DNA from 2 places in the Cobetia sp. 3AK genome. Region 1 is predicted to be linked to the other one. Evidence: predicted binding sites of a transcription regulator. Region 1 holds the regulator's gene; the other holds the start of a gene.
The links. The regulator LexA, encoded in region 1, represses DNA repair genes until DNA is damaged. The targets are predictions, from matches to a motif close to TACTGTNTANNTANACAGTA.
Positions count from the first base shown of each region.

Region 2: the regulator LexA is predicted to act here: its motif matches at 4,288-4,307, upstream of ruvC (crossover junction endodeoxyribonuclease RuvC).

Region 1 covers NZ_JARWKR010000001.1:288,802-296,217, forward strand. The annotation lists gene nagZ (beta-N-acetylhexosaminidase) at 1-863, opposite strand, end outside; gene QD228_RS01240 (L,D-transpeptidase) at 1,066-1,608, opposite strand; gene QD228_RS01245 (TetR/AcrR family transcriptional regulator) at 1,608-2,285, opposite strand; gene lexA (transcriptional repressor LexA) at 2,850-3,479, shown strand; gene QD228_RS01255 (hypothetical protein) at 3,610-3,849, opposite strand; gene QD228_RS01260 (DUF6586 family protein) at 4,103-4,582, opposite strand; gene topA (type I DNA topoisomerase) at 4,582-7,224, opposite strand.
Region 2 covers NZ_JARWKR010000004.1:319,266-326,681, forward strand. The annotation lists gene tolR (protein TolR) at 1-65, opposite strand, end outside; gene tolQ (protein TolQ) at 80-757, opposite strand; gene ybgC (tol-pal system-associated acyl-CoA thioesterase) at 936-1,385, opposite strand; gene ruvB (Holliday junction branch migration DNA helicase RuvB) at 1,382-2,425, opposite strand; gene ruvA (Holliday junction branch migration protein RuvA) at 2,630-3,244, opposite strand; gene ruvC (crossover junction endodeoxyribonuclease RuvC) at 3,653-4,231, opposite strand; gene aspS (aspartate--tRNA ligase) at 4,481-6,268, opposite strand; partial or broken gene QD228_RS07995 (FmdB family zinc ribbon protein) at 6,412-6,623, opposite strand; gene QD228_RS08000 (D-2-hydroxyacid dehydrogenase) at 7,013-7,416, shown strand, end outside.

The sequences.
Region 1 (7,416 bases):
GCCATGTCGCAGCCGGCATCCAGTGCCAGACGAGCGCGCACTTCCGGCTCGCCCTCGGCCACGGCAGCCGCCATGCCCAGGTCATCGGAGAAGATGGCACCCTTGAAACCGAACTCCTCACGCAGCAGTCCCAGCCAGCTTGGCGAGAAGCCGGCGGGGCGCGCATCGAAGTCGGGATAGATGACATGAGCCGGCATCACGCCACCCAGGCGATCCGCCAGCGCCGCGAAGGGCTTGAGATCATGCTCGCGCAGCTCGCGGAAGGGGCGGGGGTCGATCACGCGCTCGCGGTGGGTATCCGCCGCGATGCCACCATGACCGGGATAATGCTTGCCGACCGCTGCCATACCAGCTTCGCGCAGGCCCTCGATGAAGGCGGTCCCGACGGCAATCACGTCCTCGGGAGTCGTCCCGAAACTGCGGTCGCCGATGATGGTGGAACCCGCGACATCGATATCCAATACCGGCGCGAAGGTGATGTCGCAGCCAATGGCGGCCATCTCCATGCCCAGCAACCAGCCGGCGTCACGGGCAAACCCGAGCCCTGACGACTGGGCATCATCACCGCAGCCGTCACAGTCACGTCCCAGGCAGCAATGTGCCAGGGCGCGCATCGGCGGCAGGCGGGTCACGCCTTCGCGCAGCCGTTGCACCCGTCCGCCTTCCTGATCGATGGCGATCAACAGATGTGGATTGACGCGGCGGATCTCACCGCACAGCGCCAGCACCTGCTCGGGAGAAGCACAGTTGCGCGCAAACAGGATGACGCCGCCGACGGCGGGGCGTGCCAGTAGTTCACGTTCGTCAGACGTGAGGGTATGCCCCTCGACGTCGAGCATTACGGAGCCCAATGGCTGTGTCATGACATCCTTCCTGTCCATGGCCTGCTGGCCGTGTCATGCGCTGCAAGGCATGGCACGCACGGCAGGGTTTCATGTCGTTACGGGGCTCGGCAGCCTGGAAGACAAGCCTCAGGACAGGCGGCCGGCGCGAGGAAAGGCGCAATTCTAGCCGACTGAGCGCGACTCGAACAGTCGCGAGCACCAGCCGCCAGGCAACGCAGCGTCAGGCGTGCAACAGCACTGGCGTTCCGGCCGGCGCATGCCGGTAAAGGCACAGCAGATCCTCATCGCGCAGACGAATGCACCCATGGGAGGCCGGGGTGCCCATCGGCTCGCTGGACGGCGTGCCATGGAAGTAGATGTAGCGCCGCAGGCTGTCGACGCGCTGTCCCGCCGCGTTGCGGCCACGGTTGATGCCGGGCTCACGACCGCTGAGCCACAGGATACGCGTCAGGATCCAGTCGCGTTCGGGGTGCTCGGCGGCCAGTCGAGGCGTGAACACCTCTCCCGTGAAGCGCCGCCCACGATAGACGGCACCACGCGGATTGCCCTCCCCGATCGCGGCGCGAACCACATGCCAGCCGGTCGGCGTGCAACCGCTGCCATCGAGCTCGCCGATACCGTTGAGGCCGCTGGAGATCGCACAGGCATGCACCAGCGTGTCAGGGTCAGCCGCGGGGGGCGGCGCATCACGACTGCCACTGGGCGCGTCATTGCGTATCTCGAGACGCTGGCGGGTGAGATCCACGCAGACCCAGCAAGCCATCAGCTGGCCGCCTGGGTGACCGCTTCACCATCTCCGAGCGAGGCCGGCAGCGGAGCCGCCATCGCCGCCACCACCACCGGACGCATGTGCTGGATCAGCTCGCGCACACTGGTGTGATGGCCGTATTCGGCCTCTTCGATATCGCGCAGTGCGTCCAGTCCCGAGAAGGTGAAGATCACGCTGCCGAGCATGAAGTGCAGACGCCAGAAGCGCTCGTTGTCTGGCAGGTCCGGCGTCGCAAGCTTCAGGAGCTCGGCGAAGCGGCTGAAGACCGTGCCGTAATGCTCGCGAATGTAGCGGCGCATGTGGCCCTGCCCCTGGGTATAGGCAAGCCCGAGCAGGCGCATGAAGGTACGCAGGCTGTTGCGCTCGGCCGGCACCTCAAGCACCGTGCGCGCCATCACTTCCAGCAGCGTTTCCAGCGGCACCTGACGACCGGCATGCTGCTGCTCGACACTGTCGAGTGCCGCATGGAAACGCTCGCTGAAGGGGTCGAGATAGCGGGCGAACACTGCCTGGATCAATGACTTCTTTGAGCCGAAGTGATAATTGACCGCCGCCAGGTTGACCTTGGCCTTGCTGGTGATATTGCGCAGCGAGGTTTCGGCGAAGCCTCGCTCGGCGAACAGGACCTCGGCGGTATCGAGGATACGGGTAACGGTATCGGTCTGGGCCATGGGCGGATGCCTTGTCAGGTGATCAATCACGAGGGGGCACGGGAGTCCTTGTCCCCCCGGACAACGGCAAGGCCGTGGCCCGGGGGGCGACTCTTCTCATGCAGGTCAATCAAACGACATGTCGGTCTTCACGCACCGCGTGTCAGGCAGCGACTCCGAGGCGGAGGCTGCCACGAGCCGTATCCCGAGCACAGGACAGACGCACAGGACACACAGGGCCTGTGTACCGGTAGCCGGATGCGCCCGACGAACATTCGTTTGAAACAAGATAATTCTAGCTGTCCATGCCATGACTGGCAATTGCTGGTTGTTTCAAACACTCGACAGCCAAGACCGGCAGGACGCGCATTCACGCGGGACATTCGGGGACGGGATGGTCATGGGGCGTCCCGGACACCCGCTGTCTCGCGTCAGCATGTCGATGTCGACGAAGATGCCGGCAACGTTGCTGCCAAAGCACCCACGATGCCTTGCATGACCGCCATGACTGGATACAATGACAGTTGTATGGATGCACACCCCGTGCCGTCAGCTCAGATGCCGCCCAGGCCAAAGGCAATGCCCATGACTCAGCCGCTTACTCCGCGCCAGCAGGATGTCTTCGATTTCATCATCAAGACCATCAAGTCCTCAGGCTATCCGCCAACGCGTGCCGAAATCGCCCAGGCACTGGGCTTTCGCTCACCGAATGCCGCGGAAGAGCATCTGCGTGCCCTGAAGCGCAAGGGAGCCATCGAGATGGTGCCGGGCACCTCGCGGGGCATCCGCGTGCCGTCTCTGGCAGAGGCGGAAGAGGATAGCGAGCAGGGCCTGCCGGTCATCGGGGAAGTGGCCGCTGGCAGCCCTATCCTGGCCAGCCAGCATATCGATCGCCATTGCCCGCTGCCCAGTGACTACTTCTCGCCTGCCGCCGACTATCTGCTGCGCGTGCGCGGGGTCTCGATGAAGGATGTCGGCATTCTGGAAGGTGACCTGCTGGCCGTGCACCGCACGAGCAGCGTGCGTGACGGACAGATCGTGGTGGCGCGTCTGGGAGATGAAGTGACGGTGAAGCGCTTCCGTCGCGATGGCCATTACGTATGGCTGGAAGCCGAGAACGAGGACTTCGCTCCCATCAAGGTGGATCTGCGCACGGACAGCCTGGAAATCGAGGGCCTCGGCGTGGGCGTGATCCGCGATGGCGGCCTGCACTGATCTCAAGGCTCGCAGGCAGTCTGACCTCACAGCGCTGACGCGCAGATGACGATTGTCGCCATCAGGGCATCCACGAAAAAACCCGCCGATTGGCGGGTTTTTTCGTGACAGGCAGACATGCGGGAAGTGCTCAGTGCACCATGCCTTCCGACTGCTCGTCTTCATCATCCTCGCCATCCCACAGGCGGGTGCGGGTGATGGCGTGGTCGATCATCTCACGCGCGACCTCGAAGCGATTGTCACGCAGCAGATCGGCAGCTTCATCGGAGATGCGGATACTGAGAAGTGGCTCACCTTCACTCTCGGCGGCACGCAGGATCACTTCCCCATCTTCCATTTGCACGATTTCAAGTACGGCGGGATCGGACACGTCATTCCTCCTGCACGGCATCCTGAGGATACCGGCGTCGTTGTGATCGTCAGCTTGACGGCGGGCAGGCCCTGCGACTTGCAGTCACTGGCGACAATGCAGAAAAAAGTACGACCACAGCCAGAGCCATGGTCGTACCGGAGAATGCAGGGCTTGCCACAATGCCGCCAGTCTAGCACCCGTCATGCCAGGGCGTCACCTGAATGACAGGTGCGTGACATGCCAGCGCCTTCGGGTCAGGCAAGGCGCGACGCTACCACTCCACATTCGACTCGCGAAGGTGTGACAGCAACGCCTTCATGGCGCTGACTGCCGTGGCGAGACGCTCTGCCAGAGGCGCATTGGCCGCCGCGGCGATGATGAGACCATCGCCACGCGCCTGGCCTTCCTCACGCCGGGCAGCACCGCCCTCTTCATGCAGACGCGTGATATCGGCCACCAGCTGGCTCAACCAACTGTCCGGCTGCGCCTGCAGGCTTCGCAACTGCTCGATTTCCGCCACGGGAGTCGGCGGTGTGGCCAGCCGCTCGCGCCAGCCGACCTCAGGCCAGCGTGCCGACGCGGCGCACTCCTCGATCAACGAGGCCAATGCCAGCTCCATCAACGCCAGCGCCCCTTCCTCACCGGCCATGCGCCGTGCGACGGCATGCTCATCACGCGTCGCGACGGCCGTCTGCTCCAGCAGCAACTCGGCCTGATACAGCAGTTGATTGGTGCGGCCACGCTGGCTCATCAGCTCTTGGCTCCCTTGCGCTTGTCCTCGACGACCCAACGGCCGTTGTCGAAGGTCGCCTTCCACCCCGTCGCCTTGCCATCCTCGTCCGTCATCACGAACTGCTCCTTGGCCTTGCGCGAGAAACGAATCTGCGTCGGGCGGCCATCGGGGTCTTTCTCCGGCGCCTTGAGGATGAAGTGATACTTCTCCGGCAGCTCGTCGGCATGCGCCTTGAGCTCGCTGACCAGCGGCGGACGCGTCTCGCGATTCTTGGGGAACTGACTGGCGGCAAGGAACAGGCCACTGGCGCCATCACGCAGCACGTAGTGATCCTCGACCTTCACGCAGGCAAGTTCCGGCATGGGGATCGGGTCCATCTTCGGCGGCGCGACCTCCCCGGACTTGAGCAGCTTGCGGGTGTTCTTGCAATCCTCGTTGGTGCAGCCGAAGTACTTGCCGAAACGCCCGGTCTTGAGCTGCATGTCGGCACCGCACTTGTCGCACTCGATCACCGGTCCATCGTAGCCCTTGATGCGGAACTGACCCTGCTCGACTTCATGTCCCACGCAGTCCGGGCTGTTGCCGCAGACGTGCAGCTTGCGCTGCTCGTCGATCAGATAGCTGTCCATGGCCGTGGCGCAGATCGGACAACGGCGCTTGGCACGCAGTGCATCGGTCTCGGCATTCTCATCCGCGTCAGCGGCGACCGCCTCATCCCCCGGCAACAGGTCGATGGTGGTCTTGCAGCGCTCCTTGGGCGGAAGGTTGTAACCGGAGCACCCCAGGAAGACGCCGGTGGAGGCGGTACGGATCTGCATCTCGCGACCACAGGTCGGGCAGGCGATATCGGTCGGCACCGGCTGATTCGGGCGCATGCCCTCTTCTGACTGGGCGTGATCCAGCTCGGCCTTGAACTCGGCGTAGAAGGCATCCAGCAGCTCGCGCCAGTTGCGCTGACCATTGGCCACCTCATCGAGGTAGTCTTCCATGCGCGCGGTGAAGCCGAAGTCCATCAGGTCCTTGAAGGATTCACTGAGACGATCAGTGACGATGTCACCCAGCTTCTCGGCATAGAAACGCCGATTTTCCAGCGCCACGTAACCACGATCCTGAATGGTCGAGATGATGGCCGCATAGGTCGAAGGACGGCCGATGCCGCGCTTCTCCAGCTCCTTGACCAGACTGGCTTCGGTGTAACGCGCCGTCGGCTTGGTGAAGTGCTGCTGCGGGTCCAGCTCGACCAGCTCCAGCACCTCGCCGATGGCCAGGTCCGGCAGTGACTGGTCCTCTTCCTTCTTGCCCGCCGGCTTCATCACGCGGGTATAACCGTCAAACTTGAGCACCCGGCCCTTGGCGCGCAGCTCGTAGCCATCGACCTCGATGGTCAGGGTCGAGGACAGATACTCCGCCGGCACCATCTGGCAGGCGACGAACTGACGCCAGATCAGCTCATACAGACGCTCCGCGTCACGCTCCATGCCGGTGAGGTCCGTCGCGCGACGCGCCACCTCGGAGGGACGGATCGCTTCGTGAGCTTCCTGGGCGCCTTCCTTGCTGGAGTAGACGTTGGCGGCCTGCGGCAGATAGTTGTCGCCGAATTCCTCAGCGATGAAGTCCCGCGCGGTGGCCACCGCGTCCGCCGACAGATTGGTCGAGTCGGTACGCATGTAAGTGATGTAACCGGCCTCGTAGAGGCGCTGCGCCATCATCATGGTCTTCTTGACCGAGAAGCCGAGACGACTGCTGGCCGCCTGCTGCAGGGTCGAGGTGATGAAGGGGGCATTCGGCTTGGAGCGGGTCGGCTTGTCTTCGCGATTGGAAATCGCGAGCCGAGCGGTACGCAGCGCCGCGATGCGATCCAGCGTTTCCTTCTCGCTGGTCGGACGGAAGGCCTTGCCATCCTGACGCGCCAGTTCGAAACGGATCGCCTCGCCGCTGGTCGCGGCAAGCTCTGCGTGCACATCCCAGAATTCTTCCGGAATGAAGGCACGGATCTCACGCTCACGCTCGACGATCAAGCGCACGGCAACCGACTGCACTCGACCGGCCGACAGCCCACGGGCCACCTTGGCCCACAGCAGCGGCGAGACCATGAAACCGACGACACGATCCAGATAGCGACGCGCCTGCTGAGCATGCACGCGGTCCATCTTCAGATCGCCCGGCTCATCGAAGGCCGCCGTGATCGCCTTCTTGGTGATCTCGTTGAACACCACGCGCTTGTAGCGGGTATCGTCGCCACCGATGGTCTCGCGCAGGTGCCAGGCAATCGCCTCACCTTCGCGGTCCAGATCCGTCGCGAGATAGATGGTGTCGGCCTTCTCGGCCAGGCGCGTCAGCTCGGAGACGACCTTTTCCTTGCCGGGCAGGATCTCGTAATGCGCCTCCCAGCCGTTCTCCGGGTCTACCCCCATGCGACGGATGAGCTGCGTCTTGGCCTTCTTTTCCTTGTGAGCCGCCTTGGCTTCCGGCGACATCTTGCGCGTCTCGGCTGCCTGACGGGCACGCTCCTTGGGATCGGTGGCCTGCTTGCCGCTACCGCTGGTCGGCAGATCGCGGATATGCCCGACACTCGACTTCACCACGAAGTCGTTGCCGAGATACTTGTTGATGGTCTTGGCCTTGGCAGGCGACTCGACGATCACCAGTGACTTGCCCATGGTTGCTCGCATCTCCTGGCCGGCGCTGACTGCACCGGCGAATGACTCGTAGCGCTGGGTTTTATCCCAGCCTAAAAATGCGCCTACCCTACCCCAGCATTTCAGCGCTGACCAGCAATGTTGCCAGCACCACGCCATGTGGGTGGTGGCAGCGGACATCACACACCACCCCGAATCTCGAGAATCGACGCC
Region 2 (7,416 bases), on a different contig from region 1:
AAGGGCACCACATTGATTTCAGAGGACAGCTTGCGCTTGTGCCCCCGGCTGTAAGGTCCTTTCATGCTCGACTCTCCTTTCAGGCGTCGTTGCTGCCACGGCCGTGCAGATTGCGATGCAGAATGGAGTGAAGCTCTTCGGCGAAGTCTTCATAACGGCCCAGCAGCTGATCGGCACGGCTGGCCAGACGGTTATAGAAGATGACTGCCGGAATCGCGGCAAAAAGCCCCATGGCGGTGGCGACCAGCGCTTCTGCAATCCAGGGAGCGACAGTGGTCAGAGTGGCCTGCTGTGCAGTCCCCAGTGCCTGGAAAGAGCCCATGATGCCCCACACCGTCCCGAACAGACCCACATAGGGGCTTACGGAGCTGACGGTGGCAAGGAACGGAAGATGGATATTGAGACGTTCTTCCTCGCGTGACAGCGTGACACGCATGCTGCGCTGAACGCCGTCCATCACCGCATCGGCATTGCTGGACTTGGGCTTGAGACGACTGTACTCACGAAAGCCTGCACGGAAGACGCCTGCAGCACCCGGCGTCGCCTCTTCTTCATTGGGCAATTCACGGTAGAGGTGATTAAGATCCACTCCGGACCAGAAACGCTTTTCAAAGGCGGTATACGCCTGTTTCGCTCGTGACAATGCCATCCCCCGCTGGAAGATCACTACCCAGGAGGCGATGGAAGCCGCCAACAGCAGCAACATGACGGATTGCACCACCAGGCTGGCATTCGCGAACAGCGAAATGATCGACATCGAATCTTCCACGGAAATCCCTCTTTTACTTGGTTCAGTCAGTGCCGCCGGTGAGGCGACACCCTTAACATTCGTCCGACTCCGTCGCCTGACATCCGACCAGAAGGATGGCTGCAACGGCGTCTCACTCGTTCACGCCTTGACCACGGCGACTCTCGGTCAATCTGGTATCGGTGACTCAGACCTCAAGAGCGTTCAGCAATTCCACTGGCCATCGACGCGGACGCAATGTGCTGGCATCGACACAGGCAATCACCACCTCGGCATCACTCAACATCACCCCGTCCTTCATCACCTGTTGATGAAAGACAAGGCGCGCGCCACGCAATTCACCTGCCGTTGCCGTGACTTGAAGCAGATCATCCAGTCTCGCAGGACGATGATAGCGACTGGCCACACTGTGCACGACAAGCTGGATACCGCGCTCCAGAAGTGTCTGCTGGGAATAGCCACGTGCGCGCAGCCATTCACTGCGTGCGCGCTCCATGAAGCGCAGGTAATTGACGTAATAGACGATGCCACCCGCATCGGTATCCTCGATATAGACCCGCACCGCATGATGAAAATCGCCCGTCTGCTCAGTCAACGTTTCCTCGCCGGGTCTGGATGTCTGCAGAGACGACATCATGCGTCCTCCTGCCCACCCGGCGTCAGACGCGCCTGGGTCTCACGCGGTGTGATGCCGAAATGCTGATAGGCGGAACTGGTCACCACGCGCCCACGCGCCGTTCGCATCATGAAGCCCTGCTGAATCAGATAGGGCTCCAGCACATCTTCGATGGTATCGCGCTCCTCGCCGATGGCGGCCGCCAGCGAATCCACACCGACGGGCCCGCCATCGAACTTCTCGATCATCGACAGCAGCAACCGGCGATCCATATGATCCAGCCCGTGGCTATCCACATTGAGCATGTTGAGCGCCTTGTCCGCGACATCCAGCGTCAGACGGCCATCGCCGCGCACCTCGGTAAAGTCACGCACCCGCCGCAGCAGCCGATTGGCGATACGCGGCGTCCCTCGCGAGCGTCGTGCGATCTCGCGCGCGCCATCCATCTCCACTTCCATGCCTGACAGCTTCGCACTGCGCGAGACGATACCGGTCAGCGACTCGATATCGTAGAACTCGAGGCGCTGAACGATTCCGAAGCGATCTCGCAGGGGCGCGGTCAACAGACCAGCCCGGGTCGTCGCCCCCACCAGAGTGAATCGTGGCAGTTCCAGCTTGATCGAGCGGGCAGCCGGGCCCTCACCGATCATGATATCCAGCTGATAATCCTCCATCGCCGGATACAGCACTTCCTCGACCGCCGGTGACAGGCGATGGATCTCGTCGATGAACAGTACATCGCCTTCCTGAAGATTCGTCAGCATGGCGGCCAGGTCACCTGCCCGCTCCAGAACCGGTCCGGACGTCGACTTGATGTCCACGCTCATCTCACTGGCAATGATGTGTGCCAGAGTGGTCTTGCCAAGTCCCGGGGGCCCGAATACCAGGGTGTGATCCAGGCTATCGCCACGACCGCGAGCGGCACTGATGAAGATTTCCATCTGCTCGCGCACGATCGGCTGACCGATATACTCATTCAACGTTCGCGGCCGATTGGCGCGATCGATCCGTTCTTCCGGATCATGCGTGGCCGCGGAGATCAGTCGATCCGACTCCATCATGATGCTTGCTCAGCTCCTGATGACTCATGCTGCAGACATGAATCATGTGGCGAGAGGCGGTGAGACCGAGGCAGTGAAATGATCTTGCGCCAATGCAATCAAGCGCGCACTTTCTACCCCAGTCGCCGGCCATTCCCTAGTCAATAAATCCAATCAGATCGTGCCTATTCTGTCATTCACGCTATCAGGCACGAGACACGTGCGCTAGCTGGCCATCTTGCGGGCCAACGCCGCCTTGATGAGGGCTTCCGTGGAGGCACCTGTCTCGAGTCCCGAGAGCATCTTGGCCGCCTCGACCGGCTTGTAGCCCAGCGCGACCAGAGCGGCTTCGGCGTCGGCCAGGGGATGGGTAACCGGCGGCTGTGGCTGCGAAGCGCGCGCCATTTCCGACAGACCATCGTCCTGCGGAATCGTCCAATGCTTGAGCCGGTCGCGCATCTCGATGATCAGGCGGTCCGCCGTCTTCTTGCCGACGCCGGGCAAGCGAGTCAGTGCCCGACTGTCTTCGTCGTGCACGCAGCGAATGAAATCGGCCTGCTCCATTCCCGAGAGAATCGCCAGCGCCAAGCGCGGCCCGACCCCGGAAATCTTGATCAATTCCCGGAACAGACGACGCTCCGGCTCCTTGCCGAAGCCATAGAGCAACTGGGCGTCTTCACGCACGACCAGATGGGTGAACAGCTGACAGTCCTCCCCGACAGCCGGCAGACCCAGCAAGGTATTCATGGAGGCTTCAAGTTCATAGCCCACACCTTGTACATCGAGTACCAGATGAGGCGGCTGCTTTTCGAGCAAACGCCCGGTCAGACGTCCAATCATGTTTCGGGCTGTCCTTGAGTCTTCAGTGCCGCCTGCTCATCACATCAGGTGTCAGGCGGCACGGGTTGTTGCGATGCGGGCAAGCCTACCAAAGATAACGTGCAGGCGGCATGTCCGAGTGTCACGACGATTTTGTCGCATGAATCTGACAGTCACTTGTTGCCATGAGGCCAGATGCAGGCAGCATGCGGATGCCAGCAGAACGCAAGATGCTGCCTGACATCGTGAAAACAAGCCTACAAGTGACTGAAAAATTGGAATTTATTGATAACGATAGCGTATCTGGCGCAAGCGGGCTTGTCACTTCTCGCCTGTAGAGGCCGTCTTCGGCACACGCCGGAGTCTACTCCCCACTCTCTTCAGCCCCTGACCAGACACTCTTCAGACCCTACGTGACCGGCAGACACCTCATTTGCCCGGTTCAAAGTCACGCCAGCTACTGCTGCGTCGTGCGCGGGTACTCTTGCGCCCTGCACCCGCCCCCAGGCCCAACGCCTCCAGCTGCGCGCTGCTCGGGGTCAGTCGCATGCGTGCAAAGCAATGTGTCAGCGCGATGGCCAGAGCATCCGCGGCATCCGCCTGAGGCGTTGCAGAGAGCTTGAGCGTATGGGTCACCATATGCTGGACCTGCGCCTTGTCTGCTGCACCCGATCCCGTGACAGCCTGCTTGATCTGTCGCGGCCCATACTCTGATACCGGCAGGCCGTGGTTCGCCGCACACACGATGGCTGCCCCACGTGCCTGACCGAGCTTGAGCGCGGAGTCGGCATTCTTGGACATGAAGACCTGCTCGATGGCGAACTCCGCCGGGCGATGCATGGCAATCACTTCACTGATACCGGCGTAGATCTGCGCCAACCGCTGGTCGAGGCTGACCTGGGACATGCGGATGCAGCCACTGTCCACATAGCGGGGCTGAGCCGCCGAGACGTCCAGTACGCCGTAACCGGTCAGGCGTGACCCCGGATCAATGCCAAGAATGATCATGCCACCGCCTCACGTCTCACACTCATTGCCTCTCCATCCCTGTCGTCTTTCCTGCTTACTGTGTATATAACCAGCCACAATGCCACAAAAAAGGCGGTGCGACACTGTCATTGCCTGCATCATCTGCAGGTAACAGTCTCACACCGCCTTGCCGGGGGTCACTTGCCCGCTTGCGCGGGACTCCCCCTCTCCCGGGCGCTGATGGCGCCTGTCAGGAGAGGTTGATCACCCCGGGGTCATTCGCCTGGATCAGGCCTGACCGCCTTCCTCTTCAACCTTGACCTTCTGACGCAGACGGATGTTCAGCTCCTTGAGCTGCTCACCGCTGACTTCCCCCGGGGCGTCGGTCATCATGCAGCCAGCGCTCTGGGTCTTCGGGAAGGCGATGACTTCACGAATGGTCTTGGCGCCGGTCATCAGCATGACCAGACGGTCGAGACCGAAGGCCAGACCACCATGGGGCGGCGCGCCGAACTTGAGCGCGTCGAGCAGGAAGCCGAACTTCTCTTCCGCTTCCTCCTCGCCGATGCCCAGCACTTCAAACACGGTACGCTGCATGGCCTGGTCGTGGATACGAATGGAACCGCCACCCAGCTCAGTGCCGTTGATGACCATGTCATAGGCGCGAGACAGTGCCGCTTCCGGATCGGCCTTGAGTTCTTCCGGGGTGCAGGACGGCGCGGTGAACGGGTGGTGCAGCGCGCTCAGGCGGCCATTGGCATCGGCTTCGAACATCGGGAAGTCGACGACCCACAGCGGTGCCCATTCGCGGGTGTAGAGGTTGAGGTCTTCGCCCAGCTTGACGCGCAGCGCACCGATGGCCTCGGCCACGATGTTGGCCTTGTCGGCACCGAAGAACACGATGTCGCCATCGACGGCGCCACAGCGGTCCAGCACGTCATCCACGACGTCTTCCATGAACTTGACGATCGGCGACTGCAGACCCTCGATGCCCTTGGCACGCTCGTTGACCTTGATCCACGCCAAACCCTTGGCACCGTAGATGCCGACGAACTTGGTGTAGGCGTCGATTTCCTTGCGTGACAGACTGGCACCGCCCGGCACACGCAGCGCGGCGACACGGCCCTTGTCATCCTTGGCCGGGCCGGAGAAGACCTTGAAGTCCACACCGCTCATCAGGTCATCGACATCGACCAGCTCCAGCGGGATGCGCAGGTCCGGCTTGTCGGAACCGAAGCGCTGCATGGCTTCGGAATACGGCATGGTCGGGAAGTCGCCCAGCTCGACATCCAGCACTTCCTTGTAGAGACCACGGATCATGGTCTCGGTCATGCCCATGATGTCCTTCTCGTCGACGAAGCTGGCCTCGAGGTCGATCTGGGTGAATTCCGGCTGACGATCGGCGCGCAGATCCTCGTCACGGAAGCACTTGGCGATCTGGTAGTAACGATCGACACCGGCGACCATCAACAGCTGCTTGAACAGCTGCGGAGACTGCGGCAGCGCGAAGAAGCTGCCGGCATAGGTGCGGCTCGGCACCAGATAGTCACGTGCCCCTTCCGGCGTGGCACGCGTGAGAATCGGGGTTTCGATGTCGAGGAAGCCCAGGGCTTCCAGCTGGGCACGTACGCTGTGGGTGATGCGTGAACGCAGGCGCAGCTTGTCGATCATGTCCGGACGACGCAGGTCGACATAACGATACTTGAGGCGAACTTCCTCACCGACCTTGTTGTGGTCGTCCAGCTGGAACGGCGGCGTCTGTGCGGTGTTGAGCACTTCGACATCCTTGGCCAGCACTTCGATCATGCCTGTCGGCATGTTCGGGTTCTGGGTGCCTTCCGGGCGCATGCGAATACGGCCCTTGATGCGCAGGACATACTCGCTGCGCGCCTTGTCTGCAGTGGCGAAGGCATCGACGGTGTCCGGATCGACGACGATCTGGGCGATACCGTCACGGTCGCGCATGTCGAGGAAGATGACGCCACCGTGGTCGCGACGGCGGTGCACCCACCCGCACAGAGTGACATCCTGATCGATCAGGGTCTCGTTCAGTTTGCCGCAATAGTGGCTGCGCATGTTGATTCCTTGTTGCTCAAATTCGTGATCGACGCACTGGTGCGCGTCTGTCTCAGAGGGCCTGACGCTGGAGATGCCTGCCACTCATGCATGACCTTGCACATGGATGGCAGGCATGACAGCTGGCCTGATGACGGGAGACATCAGGACGAGCTATCGCCACCTCCGGCCAGATTCTTCTTGCTGCCGGACTTGAAATCCGTTTCGTACCAGCCACTGCCCGCCAGACGGAAACCGGCTTTTCCAGCTGGTCCGTCTTGCATTCCGGACATTCCGTCAGCGGCGCGGCGCTGATCTTCTGCAACTTGTCCATCCGATGGCCACAGGCCTTGCAGTGGTATTCATAGATCGGCATGGTTTTTTCCTGACGATACTGGTCCCGAGCGCAAGAATGCGAGTCGCGGACCATGACAATGTTATGCCTTGCGGCGCCCTTGCATCAGACGTGCCGGAGACATCAATATGAGTGACATCTCAAGCACGGCTTCGGAACGCGTACAATAAGGCCAGTTGAACGTCTTTCAAGTCAAAGCGAAAGGGCCACATTATAGCGTGCTCGGCCCCTTGCGGGGCAACACCTCGATAGATTCCCGGCAATGCGCCGTCATGCCCGGCCAGGGTCAGGCCTCATTCACTGCCACCCGGCCGTCTCACGTCATGAGGACACCGATGTCTGATCCCCAACTCGCATCTGCAACTCCCCCTACTGCTTCCGCTGGTGCTGATGCTGGCCCGCAGGCCGTGATGCTCGACATGGCATCACTTGGCGACGGCCTTGACTTCAGCCGCCTGAAGGACCGGGTCAATGGGCTGGTCTGCCATGATGCCACGTTGCCCGAGCAGGTCGTGGAGCGTCTGGAGGGTGCCGAGATCGTGCTGGTCAACAAGGTACGCCTGGAGGCGCAGCATCTGGAGGCCCTGCCGGCATTGAAGCTGATCGCCGTCATGGCCACCGGCACCAACAACATCGACATGGAAGCGGCAAGGGCGCAAGGCATACGCGTCATGAACGTCGCAGCCTATGGCACCGCCTCTGTCGCACAGCACACCTGGATGTTGATGCTGGCACTGGCCGGACAACTGCCTGGCTACCAGGGAGATGTCGCGAGAGGTGAATGGCAGCGCAGCAATACCTTCTGCCTGATGGG